DNA from 4 places in the Kitasatospora sp. NPDC058190 genome. Region 2 is predicted to be linked to each of the others. Evidence: riboswitches for the same ligand, from Rfam matches in the RefSeq annotation. Region 2 holds a riboswitch; each other region holds the start of a gene.
The links. A riboswitch is a leader RNA that binds a small molecule or an ion and turns the genes downstream of it on or off. The one in region 2 is predicted to bind cyclic di-AMP.
Positions count from the first base shown of each region.

Region 1: another riboswitch for cyclic di-AMP. It lies ahead of ACFVWU_RS12690 (M23 family metallopeptidase); the one in region 2 lies ahead of ACFVWU_RS04110 (transglycosylase family protein).
Region 3: another riboswitch for cyclic di-AMP. It lies ahead of ACFVWU_RS38610 (transglycosylase family protein); the one in region 2 lies ahead of ACFVWU_RS04110 (transglycosylase family protein).
Region 4: another riboswitch for cyclic di-AMP. It lies ahead of ACFVWU_RS15165 (CAP domain-containing protein); the one in region 2 lies ahead of ACFVWU_RS04110 (transglycosylase family protein).

Region 1 is NZ_JBHVVI010000020.1:87,442-92,154, forward strand. It holds gene ACFVWU_RS12670 (PP2C family protein-serine/threonine phosphatase) at 1-330, opposite strand, end outside; gene ACFVWU_RS12675 (TetR/AcrR family transcriptional regulator) at 826-1,413, opposite strand; gene ACFVWU_RS12680 (alpha/beta fold hydrolase) at 1,469-2,293, opposite strand; gene ACFVWU_RS12685 (YiaA/YiaB family inner membrane protein) at 2,389-2,679, opposite strand; cyclic di-AMP (ydaO/yuaA leader) riboswitch at 2,876-3,034, shown strand; gene ACFVWU_RS12690 (M23 family metallopeptidase) at 3,047-3,895, shown strand; gene ACFVWU_RS12695 (hypothetical protein) at 3,970-4,713, opposite strand, start outside.
Region 2 is NZ_JBHVVI010000006.1:8,915-13,627, reverse strand. It holds gene ACFVWU_RS04120 (LacI family DNA-binding transcriptional regulator) at 1-214, shown strand, start outside; gene ACFVWU_RS04115 (hypothetical protein) at 311-511, opposite strand; gene ACFVWU_RS04110 (transglycosylase family protein) at 758-2,023, opposite strand; cyclic di-AMP (ydaO/yuaA leader) riboswitch at 2,010-2,172, opposite strand; gene ACFVWU_RS04105 (hypothetical protein) at 2,724-3,674, opposite strand; gene ACFVWU_RS04100 (DUF397 domain-containing protein) at 4,232-4,495, shown strand.
Region 3 is NZ_JBHVVI010000139.1:14,179-18,891, reverse strand. It holds gene eno (phosphopyruvate hydratase) at 1-1,148, opposite strand, end outside; gene ACFVWU_RS38610 (transglycosylase family protein) at 1,415-2,212, opposite strand; cyclic di-AMP (ydaO/yuaA leader) riboswitch at 2,217-2,383, opposite strand; gene ACFVWU_RS38605 (cytochrome P450) at 2,594-3,883, opposite strand; gene ACFVWU_RS38600 (SDR family NAD(P)-dependent oxidoreductase) at 4,151-4,576, shown strand; gene ACFVWU_RS38595 (MazG family protein) at 4,581-4,713, opposite strand, start outside.
Region 4 is NZ_JBHVVI010000027.1:1,903-6,615, forward strand. It holds gene ACFVWU_RS15150 (transposase) at 1-375, shown strand, start outside; gene ACFVWU_RS15155 (cupin domain-containing protein) at 991-1,332, opposite strand; gene ACFVWU_RS15160 (helix-turn-helix domain-containing protein) at 1,404-2,384, shown strand; cyclic di-AMP (ydaO/yuaA leader) riboswitch at 2,659-2,827, shown strand; gene ACFVWU_RS15165 (CAP domain-containing protein) at 2,830-3,768, shown strand; partial or broken gene ACFVWU_RS15170 (RacP protein) at 3,902-3,994, opposite strand; partial or broken gene ACFVWU_RS15175 (DUF6192 family protein) at 3,998-4,096, opposite strand; gene ACFVWU_RS15180 (hypothetical protein) at 4,110-4,637, shown strand.

The DNA.
Region 1 (4,713 bases), on a different contig from region 2:
CGCCGCCAGCACCGTCGCCCCCGTCGCGGCCAGCACCACCGTCACCCCCAGCCGCACCCCGCGCGGGTCCTGCACCGCCGCCCCCAGCCCGCTGCCCGCCAGCGCCGCGCACACCAGCACCAGCAGTTGGCCCCGCCGCAGCACCAGCCCGCCACCCACCACCGGCAGCACCAACGCCGACGGCGGCCACCCGTACGGCATCAGGATCGGCAGCACCCCCAGCACCACCGTCACCCCGAGCAGCGCCGCCAGCGCCACCCGCCCCGCCCGTATGTCCCCGTCCAGCAGCCGCCCGTACCACCGCCGCACCCTCGCTGTCAGTGCGGGCATCGGGACCTCCGCCAAACGTGGGCGGTCCCCTGTCATGACCACCGGTCAGCCCGCCACACTAGCCCGTCCACCCCCACTACCCCCCCAACCCCACGCGCCCCGCACCAGAACCCGGCTCACCCACCGGCTGGCTGTGCGCAGGAAGTCGGCCCGCCCGACTTCCTGCGCACAGCCGCCCCTCTCGACTGCGGGCTTTCCGGCTGTCCCGCGCAGGAAGGCGGCGGGCCCGACTTTCCACGGGCTTCCCTGCTCCGCCGGGCTTCCGGACGCTTCGGCGCCAGCCCGGCCCGGGTGTGCGTGGTCCGTCACCCGCCTCGCCCCTCTGGCGCCCCGCTGCCGCGCGAAGCCGGCCGGTTCGACTTCCTCGTACGTGCTCGGTGTCCCCGCTCCGCCCGCTCCGGCCGCGTGGCTGCGGGTGCGCCACCTCGGCCTTGCTGCGATGCCTGCCTTTCCGTGCCTCGCGGCCTCGCGCAGGAAGTCGGCGGGCCCGGCTTCCTACTCCTCCTCCTCCTCCTCCGCCTTCGGCCAGGTGCGGAGGCCGGTGGTGAGGGTGGTGATGAGGCGGTCGTGGGTGGTGGTGAGGTCTTCGGCGAGTTGGAAGGCGCCGGTGATGGAGAGGGAGGCGAAGCCGTGGGCGAGGGAGCGGACGGTGCGGGCGGCGTGGATGGCCTCGGGGCCGTCGAGGCCGTAGGAGCGGAGGACGGCGATGATGACGCCGACGAGGCGGGTGGCCGCGCGGGTGAGGTCGTCGTCGGGCTGGGGGGCCTGGGGGAGGGCGGTGTAGCGGTGCGGGTGTTCGGTGGCGTAGGCCTGGTAGGCGCGAAGAACGGCGGTGACGGCGTCGTCGCCGCTGCGGCCGACCGCGGCCTCGGCGAGCCGGTCGGCCAGTTCCTCGGTGACCCGGACGGCGATCAGCCGGCGCAGTTCGGCCAGGCCTCCGCTGACGTGCTTGTAGAGGGAGGGGGTGGCGACTCCCGCGCGGGCGGCGACGGAGGCCAGGGTGAGGGCCTCGGCGCCCTGCTCGTCGATGAGGGCGAGGGCGTGGTCGACGACCTGGTCCGGGGTCAGTCCTACTCGGGGCATGGGCTCGGTTTCTCCGTACGGCTGCGGTTCGGCGGGCTCGGCGGGATCGGCGGGTTCAGGCGAGCTCGGCGAGGAAGGGCAGCAGGGCGTCGGCGACGGCCTGCGGGTTGTCGGCCATCGGGTAGTGGCCGGACCCCTCGATCATCACCTTCCGGGTGCCGAGCGCCGCGGCCTGACGCTCGGCGACGGCCGCCGGGTCCGGGAAGTCGGGGTCCTTGCTGCCCATCAGGACGAGCGAGGGGCAGCGGACGGCCGCGCACCAGCCGATCGGCGCGGAGTCCCCGGTGACGTGTCCGCGGGTGGCGGTCTTGCGCCCGGGGGTGCGCAGGTCGGCGACCAGCCCGGCCACGTAGGTGTCGAGGTCGGCGGGCCGGGGGCCGGGGAAGGCCATCTTGCGCAGGTAGAAGCCCCAGACGGCGGGCCAGTGGACCATCGCGCTGCCCATGACGGCCATCACGCCGCGCATCAGGGCGTTGGCCTGGTGCTCGACGAAGGCGTCGATCAGCGCGATTCCGGCGACCCGCTGGGGTGCGTCCCCGGCGAGCTTGACCACGGTCGCCCCGGTGTAGGACTGCCCGACCAGGACGGCCCGCTCGATGCCGAGCTGGTCGAGCAGGGCGAGGACGTCGGTGGCGACGGCGGCCGGGCTGTAGTCGTCCCAGACGATCGAGGACTCGCCGAAGCCGCGCACGTCCATGGTGATGACCCGGCGCCCGGCGGTGGCGAGCAGCGGGTGCAGGTGCCGGTAGGCGCGGCGGCTGTCGAGCATTCCGGGGAGCAGGACGACGGGGGTGCCGTCGCCCTGCCGGGTGTCGTCGAAGGCGATCCGGCCGCCGGGGACGTCGAGGTACTGGGTGCTCGGGGTGATGGTGCCGTTCACGGTGGTCCTCCACGGGGTCGGTGCTGCCGATAGCCATAAAGCTATGGCTAATAGCCTTAGCCGTCAACCCCTTCCCCCGGTCTCCCGGGAACGGCTCAGGCCCCCTCGACCCGGAACGGGTCGTGCTCGCTGAGCAGCTTCTCCAGTCGGGCCTGGTCGACCCGGGCGACGGTGTCCGAGGACTCCTGCCGGTCCCGGATCACCTTGGCCAGCGTGAAGGCGGAGGTGACGGTGTAGAGGAGGCCGATCCCGAGGAAGGCCCTGGTCCACCCGCCGACGGGCAGGCAGGCGATCCCGACGGCGAGGGCCGAGCCGGAGATCGCGAACGAGAGGACGGCCTGGACGAAGTACGCGGCCGTGGTGCGTGACTGCATCGGTGCGCTCATGCCGTCAGGATGCGGCGGCGCGGCCGGGCCGCACATGAGTAGGAGTACTCAGATGGGCTGGGCGAACGACGGATCGTTCGTCGGCGTCCGGTCACCTGGCCCCCAGCCGTCCCGGACGGATGGCTTGGAATCAGGGCCTCCTAGGATTAACGTTTGATAACGCAGCGCGGTCGTCAATGCCGTACCCAGACGGCACCGTGCGCCGTCGCCTAATCCCGCCGACCGGCCTCCGGGCAGGTCAGGGAGCCGGGGAACCACGTTCCCTGGGGTGAATCGGCGGGGCCCCGGCCCGGCCGTAGGAGACCTTCCTGCTCCGAACCCGTCAGCTAACCCGGTAGGCGCGAAGGAAGGAAAGGAGCGCGCCTCCGTGGCGTCGACGCACACCCCGGCACACCCGGCCGGCCCCGCAGCCGGTACCCAGCTCCTCGACCCCCCCGGCCCGGACGGAACCGAGTCGCTCGGCACCGACGACTTCGCCCCGGAGGCCGAGGCCAACCGCCACCGGATGCCGCGTCAGACCCGCGGGGCCTCCCCGCTGCTCGGCGTCACCGCCGTCGCCGCCACCCTGGGTGCCACCGGTTTCGCCTCCGCCACCCCGGCCGCCGCGCCCGCCGTCGAGGCCGCGGACGAGGCCCCGGTCACCCTCGCCGCCGACCCCGGCCTCGCGCTCGCCGCCCGCATCCAGCAGCAGGCCGACAGCCAGCGCACCGCCGCCGAGGAGAGCGCCCGCCTGCAGGCCGCGCAGGAGGCCGAGGCGAAGGCCGCCACCAAGGAGGCCGACGCCAAGCGCGCCGCCGACGAGGCCGAGCGCGCCAAGGCCGCCGCCCTCACCCTGCCGGTGAAGGACTACAACCTCTCCGCCCACTACGGCCAGAGCGCCCGCTACTGGGCCCACCTGCACACCGGGCTGGACTTCGCCGCCGACACCGGCACCCCGGTCTACGCGGTGGGCCAGGGCACCATCACCTCGGCCGGCTGGTCCGGCGCGTACGGCTACCGGATCGTCGAGACCCTGCCCGACGGCACCGAGATCTGGTACTGCCACCTCTCCTCGATCATCAAGGGCTCCGGTGCGGTCGGTTCCGGCCAGCAGATCGGCAAGGTCGGCGCGACCGGCAACGTCACCGGCCCGCACCTGCACTTGGAGGTCCGCCCGGGCGGCGGCGCCCCGGTCGACCCGGAGACCTGGCTCCAGCAGCGCGGCCTCACCCCCTGACGGGAGCCCCCGACGAGAACCGGGAGCCCTGACGCGACGCCCGAGGGCCCCGGACACCCGGGGCCCTCGGCCGATCACTGCGCCGACTCCGCCGGCAGCTGCGCCAGGTAGGCGTCGATCTCCTCCGCCCCCGGCTCCGGCGCGAGCTCCGGGAACTCCTCGACCAGCAGCCGCGGCAGCCCCGGCACCGTCCACTCGCCGATCAGGTCGAGCGCCACCTCGGCCGCCGCCGTCTCGAACTCCCCGAAGTCCCCGGCCAGTTCGTCCGGCATCGGCCGTCCCAGCGCGTTCAGCTCGGCCAGGTTGCGGTAGCTGCGCCGCATCAGGCCCTGTTCCAGCAGCCGCCGCGCGCCGTCGGTGGCCATGCCGACCGACAGCACCCGGCCCGGTCCCCAGCCCTGCTCGTCCGGTTCGTCCAGCCAGCCGGTCGGCACCAGCGCCTCGAACCCGGCCAGCCGCTCCTCCTCGCCGAGCCCGGCGAAGCCGGCCAGCCAGTCCCGCACCGCCGCCCCGTCCGTGGTGTCCACCCCGTGGGCGTGCAGCAGCACCGCGTACAGCCGCGGCCAGGTGACCAGGTCGGCGCGGCGCAGCAGTCCGGCCGCGACCTCGCCCTGCCACTCGGCCTCGGCGTGCAGCCGCTCCTGGCGCTTGGCGTTGAGCCGCTTCGCCGCCCGCTGGTGGTCGACCAGCAGCCGTACGGCGTCGCCGTACGCGAGCGGGTCCGCTTCCGGGGCGGGTTGGACGTAGAGGTGGAGCCGCTCGTACAGCAGGTGCTCCACCGCGTTGGAGGTCAGTTCGGGCCAGCCGTCGTGCATCCT
Region 2 (4,713 bases):
GCAGGACGTGTCGGTGGTCGGCTTCGACGACTCGCCGCTGATCGCCTTCACCGAGCCGCCGTTGACCACGATCCGCCAGCCGGTCGAGGCGATGGCCACGGCGGCGGTGGACGCGCTGCTGGAGGAGGTCGGCGGGAACGCCGCCCAGCGCGGGGAGTTCATGTTCCAGCCGGAGCTGGTGATGCGCGGGTCCACCGGGGCCTGCGCGCGCTGACCCCGGTACCGGATGGCGGTGCTCGACTGACGGGCCCCGGAGGGTGGTTGCTCTCCGGGGCCCGTCGGCGTGCGTCTGCTCGACCGTGCTGTCCGGTCAGCCCTCCTGGGCGGCCGGGCGGTCGGCGGTGAGCCGATGGCCGTCGGCCGCGTCGCCGGTCCGGGTCTCGGTGCGGCGGCCGCGAGCCAGGTAGTCGCGCAGGATCAGTTCGACCGCGTCCTGCGGGCTCTTGGTGCCGGAGAGCAGCATCGCGTCTATCGCGAGGTTCGCGTCGAGCGTGACGGTGACCTGGGCCATGGTGACTCCTCCTCGGGTGCAGAGCAGCAGCATGCCCGTCGGGCCGGGGTTTCACCATGCGAATGCGCCGAAACCCCCGGGGAGGAGCGACCAGACTCTCCCCGGGGGTGGCGGGTGGTCAGCGTTCGGACGACGGCTGACAGATGTTGAAATCTGTTATCTGAAATCTGTTACCTGTCAGCTGTTCTCTGTTGTCCGTCAGCTGTGGGCCCGTGGTTGTGGGCGTGTGGGCCCGTGGGCCGTTGCTCAGACCCGGCCGGCGAAGTCCGGGGCCCAGTTGGCGATGGTCTGCTCGCGCACGCCCGAGCTCGGGTTGGCGGCCTCGACGTACTTGCCGCCGCCGATGTAGATCGCGACGTGGTACACGCCGGAGTTCTGGCCGTTGTTCGACCAGAACAGCAGGTCGCCCGGCTGCAGGCTGTCCAGCGAGACGTGGGTGCTGGCGGCGGCCTGGTCGGCGGCGACGCGCGGGATGTTGATGCCCGCGGCGCGCAGCGCGGCCTGGGTCAGGCCGGAGCAGTCCCAGCCGCCGTTGCCGGTGCCGCCGTAGACGTAGGCCTGGCCGACCTTGGACTCGGCGAAGGACACCGCGGCGGCCATGCTGCCGGTGGCGGCCTGGGCGGCCGGCTTGGCGACCGGCTTGGTGGCCGGCTTGGTGGCCGGCTTGGCGACCGGCTTCGAGGCCTGGGTCAGGGCGGTCGGCTTGGCGTTCACGGCACCGCCGTTCGCGGCCTGGCCGGCCTTCTGGGAGCGGTTGAACCAGCCGAAGTCCGAGCCGGAGGTGGACGAGGAGGACTTGTCGGCCTGGGCCTTGACACCGTCACCGAAGGTCAGGCGCTGGCCCGGGTAGATGGTGTCCGGGCCCTCGGTGAGGGTGGCGCGGTTGAGGTCGTACAGGTGCTGCCAACCGCCCTGGACGTTGTTCTTCGCGGCGATCGAGGACAGCCAGTCGCCCTCGACGACGGTGTAGTCGGTGGACGACTGCGCCTGCTGCTGGGCGGGCGCGGCCGGCGTGGCGGGCTTCGCGGCCGGGGCCTGGTTCTGCGCGGGCTTGGCGGCGGCCGGGGCGGCGGGCTTGGCGGCCGTGCCGGCGGAGGTGTCGACGGCGGCCGGGGCGCCGCTCTTGGTCAGGCCGGCCTGGACCGAGCAGACGGGCCAGGCGCCGGGGCCCTGCGAGGCGAGGACCTTCTCGGCGATGGCGATCTGCTGGTCCTTGGTGGCCTGGTTGGCCTGCGGGGCGTACGCGGTACCGCCGAAGGCGGCCCAGGTGCTGGAGGTGAACTGCAGGCCGCCGTAGAAGCCGTTGCCGGTGTTGATGCTCCAGTTGCCGCTGCTCTCGCACTGGGCGACCTTGTCCCAGGTGGCGACGGGGGCGGCGTTGGCGGTGCCGTTGGTGAGGCACGGGATGGTGAGACCGACGCCCGCGACGCCGAGGGCGGCGATCACGCGACGGGTACGGCCGGACAGGCGGGTGCCGTTGGTGGGCAGCATGAAGACGCGGTCCTCTCCCACGCCTGCGAGGTGAGCTGTCGGATTCGGGCTGGAGTTGCCCGGCCGCGCTGTGGGCGCGGCTTCACCCCTAGCCCTGGACCGTTCCGAGGAGCGGCCCGGGGCGACTTACCTGTGGTTCCCCCGCTCCTGCCGTGATGCGTTTTCGCGCTGCCAGGACATCCGACGGCAGGACTCGGCGTCGCGGATGAACTGGGTCCGTGTGGTCACGAACGGGGAGCACGTTAAGCAGACTTAAGTTCAAACTGCAAATATCTGTGACGCGCATCACGGTTTAGCGGAAACTGCCAAATTGGACACGAACCATGATCGTAAATGATCGTTTTTCGGTAATGCCGCTGTGGATTCCCGCAATTGTCTCCACTTCAGAAGTGAAGTGACGGGGCGTGGAGGCGCGCGGTGGCGCGCCGGTCGCGACGGGGGGTGGGCGTGAATCGAGCGCCGGAATACGCGCCCAGCATTTCTGCCGAAAGGCGACAAAACGGACATTGCGCACTATCGTCTTTTAGCTCCGATAACTCCCGCAATTCCCTGCCTGGACAAGCTGCGGGGCGAGCCGGAGGTGGACGGGGCGGGCGGAGGAGGAGCGGCGGGAAAGGGCGAGCCGCAGGGCGGGCCGACGGCAAGCCGAAGGGCCCGGAACGCGATCGTTCCGGGCCCTTCGGTACGAGGGACGGTGCTACAGGCGGTCGGCGGGCGTCCGCTAGGCCTCCACGGGCCCCTGGGCGGCCGCGTGGGCGCCACGGGAGCCCTCCTCGGCCCCGGCGGCGGCCGCGGCCTCCGCCTCGGCCTGGGCCAGCTCCTCCGGCGTCGGCGTCGGCAGCGCGGCCAGGTAGGTGGAGGCGATCAGCTGGCCGACGGTCGGGTAGGCGCCCAGCGGCGCGGCCGACGGGCAGCCGGTCTCCTCGGCGGCCGTGGCGAGCAGCTCCGAGTCCGCCTCGGGCCCGATCACCAGCGGGGCCAGCGCCGGGCGCTGGGAGCCGGTCTCCTTGAGGTGGTTGACGGCGTCGGCCACCGAGCCGGGGACGTCGAGCGCCGCGGCGACGACCGGAACGGCCAGTCGGGCGGCCAGCAGCACGCCGGTGATGCCGGCAGCGGCGGCCGCGTCCTCGCCGCCGACGGTGGTCAGGACCACGCCGTCCGCGGCGGTCGCGATGGCGAACAGCCGGGCCCGGTCGGCCCGGGCCAGCCCGGCCTCGGACAGCCGCACGTGCACGGCCTCGGCCAGCAGCGGGTGCGGGCCCAGTGTGTCGGTGACGGTCGCGCCGTACTCGGCGGCGAGGGCGTGAAGCCCGGTCAGGAAGTCGTGCGGCCCGGGCACCAGCGGTACCACGACGGGCGCCGCCAGGCCGGCCTCGGCGGCCTCGGCCAGCAGCTCGGCGACGGTGCGGTCGTCCCCGCCCTCGCTCTCGGCGCCGTCGGTCGGGAGGTAGCCGACCGCGGCCTGGACGCCGGCGTGCTCGCTGCGGACGATCGAGAGCAGTTCCTCGACGACCGAGCGGGACTCGGGCCCGGCGGTCGCGGGTACGGCGAGCACCAGGGCCGGCGAGCCGGTGCGGATCTCGGGGCGCTCGGGACGGCGGTGGCGCCCCCGCGCACGGGAGCCTGGAGTACGGACGGGCAGTGGCGCGCCCGGGATGGCTGCGGTGCTCATGCCGGAGATCGTAGGACATCGGCCCGTCAGGCCTGCAGTCGGCTGCCGTACGGGTTTCGGGTGGTCGCGGTGCGAAGGTCGTGTCTCCGTCGTCGCGGTCCGGGCGGTTTGCCTACAATCCGGACATTCCTCGCCCAACCCCCGGGTGGACGCCCGTAGTCGCCCTGACGTGTCCCGTGGGGCATCGCGTTGCACCTGCGGCGCGTGAGATGTCTCACAGTCGGAGGGCGGCCTGACGGAGGGTCACGGCGGCGCGACTCCCGGCATTCGAAGATCAACATTCAGCGGGGGGCCGCTCACGGCCGGTTATCGAATGCTCGTCGATTCAGTCGGCTATGTCCGTTTACGTACCGTCAGGAGAAGGGTCCGTGAAGAGTTCGGGGCCGCCGGCAAAAGGCCTCGTGCACCTGCAATGTCCCGTGCTGATGCACGTGCACTGCGGCTATCATCGCGTCAAGTGAGGCGTTGTGCCGGACCGGTACGGGGCCGGTCCGTTCCTTCGACGGTGCCGGGGCGCCGCGCTGGACGACAACTCCGGAGCTCTTCGGGAGACTTCTATGCACGACTCGCAGGACACGCACAGCTCGGACCACACCTACAACGGGATGGCCGCCGCCGACCTCAAGGGGGTGGTCTGGCAGAAGAGCCGGCACAGCAACTCCCAGGGCAACTGCGTCGAGTTCGCGGCCCTGCCCGGCGGCGAGGTGGCGATGCGCAACTCGCGCTTCCCGGACGGTCCGGCGCTCATCTACACCCGGGCCGAGATCGCCGCCCTGCTGCTGGGGGCCAAGGACGGGGAGTTCGACCACCTGGCGGTCTGACCGGTCGCCGCTTCACCATCGGGGGGCCGTCGTGGGTGCTGACACCACGACGGCCTTTGTCTTTTCCCCGCGGGCGCTCCCACGGGTGGGGTCGGGTCGGGGCGTACCGGGTCGGGTCGTGCCCGGCCGGGGCCTGTAACGCGCGGGCCCGGATCTCCGGCGCGTGGGCCGGGGCCCGTGACGCACGGATCGCAGTGCCCGGCGCGGGATGCCGGTGC
Region 3 (4,713 bases), on a different contig from region 2:
CCGCAGTTGGTGGCGACGGCCAGGTCGGCGATGGTGACGTCCTCGGTCTCGCCGGAGCGGTGCGACATCATGCAGCGGTAGCCGTTGCGCTGGGCCAGCTCGACGGCGTCCAGGGTCTCGGTCAGCGAGCCGATCTGGTTCACCTTCACCAGCAGCGCGTTGGCGGTGCCGGTCTCGATGCCCTTGGCCAGGCGGGCCGGGTTGGTGACGAACAGGTCGTCACCGACCAGCTGGACCTTGTCGCCCAGCTTGACGGTCATGGCCTTCCAGCCGTCCCAGTCCGACTCGTCCAGCGGGTCCTCGATGGAGACCAGCGGGTAGGCGGCGACCAGCTCGGCGTAGTACTCGATGAGCTCGGCCGAGGTCAGGGCCTTGCCCTCGAACTGGTAGGCGCCGTCCTGGTAGAACTCGGAGGAGGCGACGTCCAGGGCCAGCGCGACGTCACGGCCGGGCACGTAGCCGGCCTTCTGGATCGCCTCCATGATGAGGTCCAGGGCCTCGCGGTTGCTGTCCAGGTTCGGCGCGAAGCCGCCCTCGTCGCCGAGGCCGGTGGACAGGCCGCGGTCCTTCAGCACGCCCTTGAGGGTGTGGTAGACCTCGACGCCCCAGCGGACGGCCTCGGAGAAGGACTCCGCGCCGATCGGGGCGATCATGAACTCCTGGATGTCGACGTTGGAGTCCGCGTGCGAGCCGCCGTTGAGGATGTTCATCATCGGGACCGGCAGGACGTGCGCGTTCGGGCCGCCCAGGTAGCGGAACAGCGGCAGGTCGCTGGCCTCGGAGGCGGCGTGCGCGACGGCCAGCGAGACGCCCAGGATGGCGTTGGCGCCGAGCGAGGACTTGTCGGGGGTGGCGTCCAGGTCGAGCATGGCCTGGTCGATCAGGCGCTGCTCGGTGGCGTCGTAGCCGACGAGCTCCGGGCCGATCTGCTCGATGACGGCCAGGACGGCCTTCTCGACGCCCTTGCCGAAGTAGCGGTTCTTGTCACCGTCGCGCAGCTCCAGCGCCTCGAAGGCGCCGGTCGAGGCACCCGACGGGACAGCGGCACGACCGGTGCTGCCGTCGTCGAGGCCGACCTCGACCTCGACCGTGGGGTTGCCGCGCGAGTCGAGGATCTCACGGGCTACGACGACATCGATGGACGGCACGAGGCATCTCCTTGCGGAAGCAGGGTCCGGCTGACGGTGGTGCTGTCGGCAGGACGATTGCGGAGTCGTTACGACCCAGAGCCTAACCGCCCGGGCTCCCGGGGCCACGTTGGCCTCGGTCCCGTCTCAGCGTGTGGCCCTGCTACCCCCCGGTAGTTCACCTGCTTGTCCCAGCTTGTCCCCCCGGCGCGGACGAATGCGGACGAAGGGGGCCGGGCGCGGCCCCCTTCGTCCCCGGGGTGTTGTTCGAGGTCCTGCGGACCGGTTCAGCCGAGGTGCAGGACCTGGCCGGGCATGATCAGGTTCGGGTCGCCGCCGACCGTGCCGCGGTTGCCGTCGTACAGCGCCTGCCAGCCGCCGGACACGCCCTGAGCGGCGGCGATGCTCGACAGGGTGTCACCGGAGTGGACGGTGTAGTCGTGGCCGGCCGGGGCGGCCTGGGCCGGCTGGGCGGCGCGCGGGGCGGCGTGCTTGGGAACGTACTGCTGGACCGGCTGCTCCGCGGGCGTTTCGGCCTGCTTCGGGGCGGCGTGCTTCGGGGCGTACGGCTGGGCGGGCTTCGCGTCCGCCTTGGGGGTCTGCTGCTTCGGGGCCTGCGGCTTTTGGGCCTGCTGCTTGGGCGTCTGCTGCTGGGGGGCGGACTGCGGCTTGGCGTCCGAAGAGGTGTCGACCACGGCCGGGGCACCGCCCTTGCTCAGGCCCGCCTTGACGGAGCAGACCGGCCAGGCGCCCGGGCCCTGGGAGGCCAGCACCTTCTCGGCGACCGATATCTGCTGGCCCTTGCTGGCCTGGTTGGCCTGCGGCGCGTAGGCGGTGCCGCCGTACGCCTTCCAGGTGCTGGAGGTGAACTGCAGGCCGCCGTAGAAGCCGTTGCCGGTGTTGATGCTCCAGTCGCCGCCGCTCTCGCACTGGGCGACGGAGTCCCAGGAGGAGGCCGGGGCGGCGGAGGCGCCGGTGGCGGCGAGGAGCGGCATCGCGAGTCCGACGCCGGCCACACCGGCGACGGCGATGGCCTTCTCGGCCTGGGTGCGACGACGGTGACGGCCAGTTCCAACGAACAGCATGAAGGGTCCCTCTCCGCACGCCTGCGAGGTGAGCTGTCGGGTTCGGACCGGGAGGTGGCCCGGCCGCCACGTGCGGAAACGTTCCGCTCGGGCGGCTTCACCCCAAGCCGTGGAGGACGGCAACAAACCTGGTTCCCCCGCCCCTGCCCAAGGGTCTGGTCGGTTTCCCGTGGCGCGGCGGGCAGGATTCGGCGTTCCGCGCACGAGGTCCGCAGCTGCGAACTCCAGGGAGACTAGACAGATCCTCAGACCAATCACAAGCTCATATCGTCGACATCACACCGGAATTACGGCACGTGATCAATCGCCTACCAACTGCGCCTGTTTGTCCGGATTGATGGGTGTTCACACCGCCATCAGGAGCGCGTCACCGACGCCAAGTCAGCGTGTCGGAGCCTCAGGAAGGGCGTGCGGAGACCGGATCTCGGGACTGAATTCGACCGGAAGTTCGCGCAATCCACGCATGATCAGGCCACCCCGCCACCGGAGATTCTCCGGAGTTTCGGCCAGTCGCAGATCGGGCAGTCGGGAAAGCAGCGTGGCCAGCGCGGCGCGTCCTTCGAGCCGGGCCAGCGGGGCGCCGATGCAGTAGTGGATGCCGTGCCCGAACCCCAGGTGGGGATTGTCGGTTCGGGCCAGGTCGAGGGTGTTCTCGTCCGCGAACCGGGCCGGGTCGCGGTCCGCCGCCGCCAGCACCACCAGCACCGGATCGCCCACCGGGATGTCCACCCCGCCGATGGTCAGCGGCCTGGTCGCGAACCGCCAGGTCGCCAGCTCCACCGGCCCGTCGTAGCGCAGGAGTTCCTCGATCCCGGTCTCCAGCAGCGCGGTCTCCCCGCGCACCACCGACTCCTGCAGCAGCGCCCGCTGCCCCGGGTTGCGCAGCAGCGCGTACGTCCCGTTGCCGATCAGGTTGACGGTCGTCTCGAAACCGGCGAACAGCAGGATGAAGGCCATCGCGGCCGCCTCGTTCTCGGTCAGGTGCTCGCCGTGGTCACTGGCCCTGATCAGGCCGGAGATCAGGTCGTCACCGAGATCGGCCCGCTTGCGGTGGATCAGCTCCAGCAGGTACGCCCGCATCCGCTTCACCGCCCGCCCCACGCCGCCGCGTTGGCCCCCGCCGTGGCGGATCATCATCCCGGCCCAGTCACGGAAGTCGTCCTGGTCCTCGGCCGGCACGCCCAGCATGTCGCAGATCGCGTAGATGGGGAGCGGGAAGGCGAACTCGTGGATCAGGTCCGCCGAGCCGCGCTGCGCGAAACCGTCGATCAGTCGGTCGGTGAGCTGCTGCACCCGCGGCTCGAACTCGGCCACCCGGCGCGGCGTGAACGCCTTGGACACCAGCCGGCGCAACCGGGTGTGGTCCGGCGGGTCGATGTTCAGCAGGTGGGTCATCAGGTCCGCCTGCCGCTCCCCCGGGATGCCCACCCGGCCGGTGCGGTGCGCCTGCTCGCTGTGGTGTGCCGGGTTCTTCGACAGCCGACTGTCCGCCAGCGCCTGCCGGGCGTCCGCGTACCGCGTCACCAGCCAGGCCTCCACGCCGCTCGGCAGCCTGGTGCGGTGCACCGGGGCGTGCTCGCGCAGCCAGGCGTAGGCCGGGTACGGGTCGGCGGCGAACTCCCAGGTGAAGAGCTGCGGGGCGGGCTGGGCGGCGTCGGGCTGAGCAGGCATGGGTCGACCGTAACCGCTGGGTCGGGCGCGTCCTGACCGTTCCCGACCGTCAACACGTCGCGAACGGCGCGCGAGCGGGTCACCAACGCTCCGTGGACGGCCGGTGGACGGTCCGTGGACAGCTCTTGGACAGCTCTTGGCCGGGTGGCAGGCGTGAGTCTGGTCACCTGCGGGGTAATCCCTGTTGCGGAGGGTCAGGTCGTGCCTACGATCCTCCGCAGTGTGCGTGGGCGCCGGTGCGGTGTCGCCCACAGGGAGGAGCAGACCATGCGGGTCAGCGGGGCAGTCGTCGTCATCGCGGTACTCGACGGCGGTTCGGGAGCCGGCCTCGCCCGCCGGTTCACCGCGGCCGGCGCCGCCGGGATGCTGATCGCCGACACCCACGTCGGTGTCGCCGAGGACCTCGCCGCCGAACTCGACCGGCCGGGCTGCCCCGTCGTCGGCGTCGCCGCTGACATCCGCCGCCCCAGCGACGTCGCCGCCCTGGTCGACACCGCCGAGAAGCACCTCGGTCCGATCGACCTCTTCTGCGTCGCCGGCCCGAACGGCGAACGGGTCGTCTCCCTCGCCGACCTGCCCGACCACCTCGACCTTGAGCGCCTCGCCGAACTCCTCGCCCTGGTCGGCGAGGCCATCGGCGAGCTCGTCCCGCCGCAGCGGCGCCCGACCGGGCACACCGCCACGGCGGCCTGAGCCGCTACTCCGGCTTGAGCCCCTCGGCCGCGCGCACCGCGTCCCGGTAGCCCCGCGCGGCCGAGCGCAGCGCCGCGTCCACGTCCACCCCGGCGTCGTGCGCCCGCTGCGCCACCGCCAGCAGCAACCGGCCCGCC
Region 4 (4,713 bases), on a different contig from region 2:
GCGGTCGATCCCGCCTGTACCTCCATGTGGGGAGCCGAGCACTGGCAGAAGCCCCTCACTGCACCGAAACGCCCCGTGAACCGCCACCAGACAGCGAGCGTGGCGATCGCACGACGCGCCCTCGGATACCGGATCAGGCGACGGACGGCACCGCCCCGTGCACACCAGAGTGATGTGTACGGGCATCGGACCGGACAGGCCCGACCCGGCGACCGGGGGCGTGAGGGAAACCGCCCCCGCGTACCCGGACCACGGACAGGATCCGCTGGCGCTGAACGCGGCAGGAACGCGGTGGACCAGAACGCCCAAGACCGTTCGGGGCGTTCGGCTGAGCAAAGGTCCTGGCAACAGGACTCACTCCCGCTCAGTCTTTAGGAACGGTGTCCAGCCACAGCAGGCGGCCGCCGGCCAGGCTGGCGGAGGAGGTAGTGCTCGCGCCGGAGCCGGCCGGGGCATGGACGGGCGCTTCCACAGCTGGGTCGCCACCGACGGCACCACCGTAGCCTGGGCGGCCCGGGGCGGCTCCCGGGGCCCGGGCCAGGAGGCTCGCCGTGGCCGTCGGTGGTGCCGGTGTACAGCCCGGTGCCGTCGGGGCCGTTGGCCAGGACCACCCAGTGCCCGTTCGCGGCGACCGGGGTGGCCATGCCGTTGGGGATGCCCGGCAGCAGGGTACGGCTGTCCATGCCGAGCCGGTGCTGCCAGCCGGGGCGGATCCCGTGGGCGTCGAAGGCGGCGTCCAGCGCGTGCAGTTGGCAAGGCCGCGGGCGGTGACCTCGATCGCGTCGCCGAAGTAGTCGGCGATCCCGTCGTTCTGGGCGGTGCGCCGGCACGGCGGCCGGCGCACCGCCCATAATAGGCAGTCCGGCGACATATGTCGATCGACTGTCCATGTGGCCGCCCATGGGCGCGCAGTGCCGCCCCACTCCCGTCCACGTCCGTGCGCGGGCGATCCGTTCAAGGCCGCACCCGTCGCCAACCCCTGGTGGCCCGTCAGGCGGAGCCCAGGGTGATCCCGAGCATCCGCGCGCCGGTCTCGGTGCGCGGCCGATGGCTGCTGCCCGGCGCGAACACCACGTAACTGCCCGCCGGATGGCGCTCGTCCCCCTCGATCACCTCGCCGCTGAGCACGTAGTAGCGCTCCTCGGTGTGGTGCACGTCCACCTCCGGCCACTGGCTGCCCGGCGCGAAGTCGATCAGCCAGCCGCGCGCGTACCCGGTGGCCGTCAGCCGCCGCCGCACGATCCCCGGCCCCACCGCGACCGGCTCCACGTCCCCGGCCAGCAGCGTCGTCTTCAGCCCGTCGTTTCCGTCGTTTCCGTCGTTCTCGCTCATGTCCCCACTGTGGCCGCCGCCGCCCCCACCGCCCCAGAGTCCGAAAAGACATCCTCAGGTACATTCCTGCCATGGACGCCTCCGCTGCGAACCCGGCCCGCCACCGCGTGGTGGCCCTGCTCGGCGCGCCCCAGGCGCCCTTCGAACTCGCCTGCGCCGCCGAGGCCTTCGGCACCGAACGCGCCGGACTGCCCTCCTACTACGACTTCACCCTGTGCGCCCGGACCCCCGGCCCGGTGCCGACCACCCTCGGCGTCCCGCTGCTGGTCCACGCGGGCCTGGAGGCGCTGGAGCGGGCCGACACCGTGGTCGTCCCCGGCTGGCAGCCGCCCGGCTCCCCGGTACCGTCCGCCGTCCTGGACGCGCTGCGCGCCGCCCACGCCCGCGGCGCCCGGATCGTGTCCATCTGCAGCGGCGCCTTCGTCCTGGCCCAGGCCGGACTGCTGGACGGGCGCCGCGCCACCACCCACTGGGCCCGCACCGCCCAACTCGCCGCCGAGTACCCGGCCCTGACGGTCGACCGGGACGTGCTGTACGTCGACCACGGCGACGTCGCCACCAGCGCCGGATCCGGCGCGGGCATCGACCTGTGCCTGCACCTGCTGCGCCGCGACCACGGCGCGGCCTACGCCGCCCAGGTCGCCCGGCACATGGTGCTGCCCCCGCACCGCGAGGGCAGCCAGCTGCAGTACGCCGCCGTCCCGGCGCCCGCCCGGGCGGACGAGTCGCTGGCCCCACTGCTGGAGTGGGCCGAGGAACACCTGGGGGAGCGGCTGGCCGTGGAGGATCTCGCCGCCCGCGCCGGGCTCTCCGGGCGCACCCTGGCCCGGCGCTTCGCCGAGCAGCTGGGCACCAGCCCCGGCCAGTGGCTGCTGGCCCGGCGCGTCGACGCCGCCCGGGTGCTGCTGGAGCAGACCGACCTGCCGGTGGAGGCCGTCGCCGTGCGGGTCGGCCTGGCCTCCGCCGTCAACCTGCGCCGCCGCTTCCGCGCCGCCCTCGGCACCACCCCCGGTGCCTACCGCCGTACCTTCGGCAGCGCCCGCGCCGACTGAGTACCGGGTGCTCGGCGGGCTCGGAGACGTGATCGCCGAGGGGGGCGGTGGCCGTCGCGACCGGCATCGACAGCCGGGAGGGTTGTCCGATTCATGTATTTATGCGGCGCTTTGTCAGCCAATGTGGCATTCCATCAGATCTTTGCCGAATTTTCGTGTGATGTGGATGATACGAACTTGTGTCTTCCGGGTCGATCTGCCTAGCGTTCGACCTGTTCGCACCTGCGGACCCTGCCGCCGGGACGCCGAGTCCTGTCCACCGGTCGGCCGGACGTCGAGCAGTGCACCGGGCAGGAGCGGGGGAACCAGGTAGTTCGCCGCGCCCTGCTCGGTCCGTTCGCGGACGAGACGGGTGTGGCTAGGGGTGAAGCCGCTGCGTGCGGCCGGGCTACCTCACGGCCCGAACCCGACAGCTCACCTCGCAGGCGTCGCAGAGGGACGCCCCATGCTGACTTCAAGTACCGGCCGGCATCGCCGTGCGCGCCGGAGACACACCCCGCGTCTGGCCGCCACCGTCGGGATCGCCGGTGCCGGCCTCATGCTGCCGCTGCTGAGCGCGAGCGGAGCCTCCGCCGCGCCCGGCTCCCACACGTACGCGAGCCACGTCGGGTGGCAGGTGCACCACCAGCACCGGCACCAGAGCGACTCCGATGGTCAGCACCGCCACCAGGCCGACCCGCACGCGGCGGGGCCCTCCGCTGCGGCCTCGGCCGAAGCCTCGCACGCCTCACCGTCGCCGTCCGCCCCGGCCTCCCACGCTCCGGAATCCGCGACCGCGCGCCCCGGCGGCGAGTCCCAGGGCTCCCACTCGGCGCGGCCCTCCGCTCCGGCTCCGGCCCCGGTGTTCCACACGTCCGCGCCGTCGTCCCCGTCCGTCCCGGCCACGCACGCCCCCGCCCCCGCGGCCACACCCACCGCCCCGGCTGCGCAGACCGCCCCGGCTGCACAGACCGGTTCGAGCTCGGACGCCGTGCAGCAGGTCCTCAAACTGATCAACCAGGCGCGAGCCGCCCAGGGCCTGCCCGCCTACACCATCACGTCGGGGCTGACCAGCAGCGCCGGGGCCCACGACCAGACGATGGCCGGCGGCTGCGGCATGTCCCACCAGTGCCCGGGCGAGGCCGAGTTGGGGGCGCGGGAGACGGCCGCAGGCGTCCAGTGGAACGCCGTCGGGGAGAACATAGGCTACGGCAACGGGGTCTCCACCTCGGCCCAGGACATCGCCGCCATGGCGGTCAGCCTGACCCAGGACATGCTGAACGAGACGCCGCCGAACGACGGCCACCGCAAGAACATCCTCAGCAGCGAGTTCACCCACATCGGCATCGCCGTCCACCGGGATGCCAGTGGAACCGTCTGGCTCACCCAGGACTTCTCCAACTGACCCGTCCGTCAAGGACGTAGGACGAGCCTGACCACGGACCCCGATCCACCGGGCCCTACGTCGTACCGCCCCACAGCGGTGCCACCACGCCGGGGCGCAGCGGGATCGCCCCGGCCTGGTGGACGCGGTCGGTCAGCCCGGCGGGGCGGGCCTCGAAGAGGACTTTGCGGACGGTGTCGGCGTGCCGTTCGGCGGCCGCCGACCTGCGCTCGGAGGCGCGGGGCATCGCCTACTCACCCTGGAGCAGGCGGGCCGGCTCGCCGTCCATGTCGACCTTCCCGGTGTCGACCGCGGTCTCGATCCAGTCGGGGGTCGCTCGCACCCGCGCCCAGAGCGGCCTGATGGCCGACCACGCCGCCGAGACCCTCGCCCTGTGCGACCTCATCGGCGAACTCATCGACGGCGTCAGCGAGTTCTCCGACACCTTCGCCGAACGCGCGGCCGGCCTCGCGGTCACCTACCCCGGCGCCCCCGACGCCCACCCGCTGACCGGCACCCGCGCCCCCGACCTGCGCTGGGACACCACCGGCCTGTTCACCCTGCTGCGCCCCGGCCGCCCCGTCCTGCTCGACCTCGCCGGCGAGGTCGAGCAGGACGAACTCGCCCGCCCGGGCCCGACCCTGCACAGCGGCCCGCCCAGCCGCCCCACCCCGCCTGGCACGACGTCACCGCGGCCCTCGTGCGCCCCGACGGGCACCTGGCCTGGCTCACCGAGGAGCCCGACGTCCCGTCCGCGGCTCGAACCGCCCTCGCGGCCTGAGCGCTCCCGGTACGGCCGGACACGGCGGGGCCCGCTGGCCCGCCACGACCGGGACCGTGCCCCGGCTCCCTGTCGCGCGGTCACCGGACCGCTGTGGCCCGGGCGGTGAACCGGTTCGCCCGCGAAGACCCACCGCCTTTCCCCGGCACACCGGTCGGCCGGTTGCGTTTGGATTACGGCGTGTC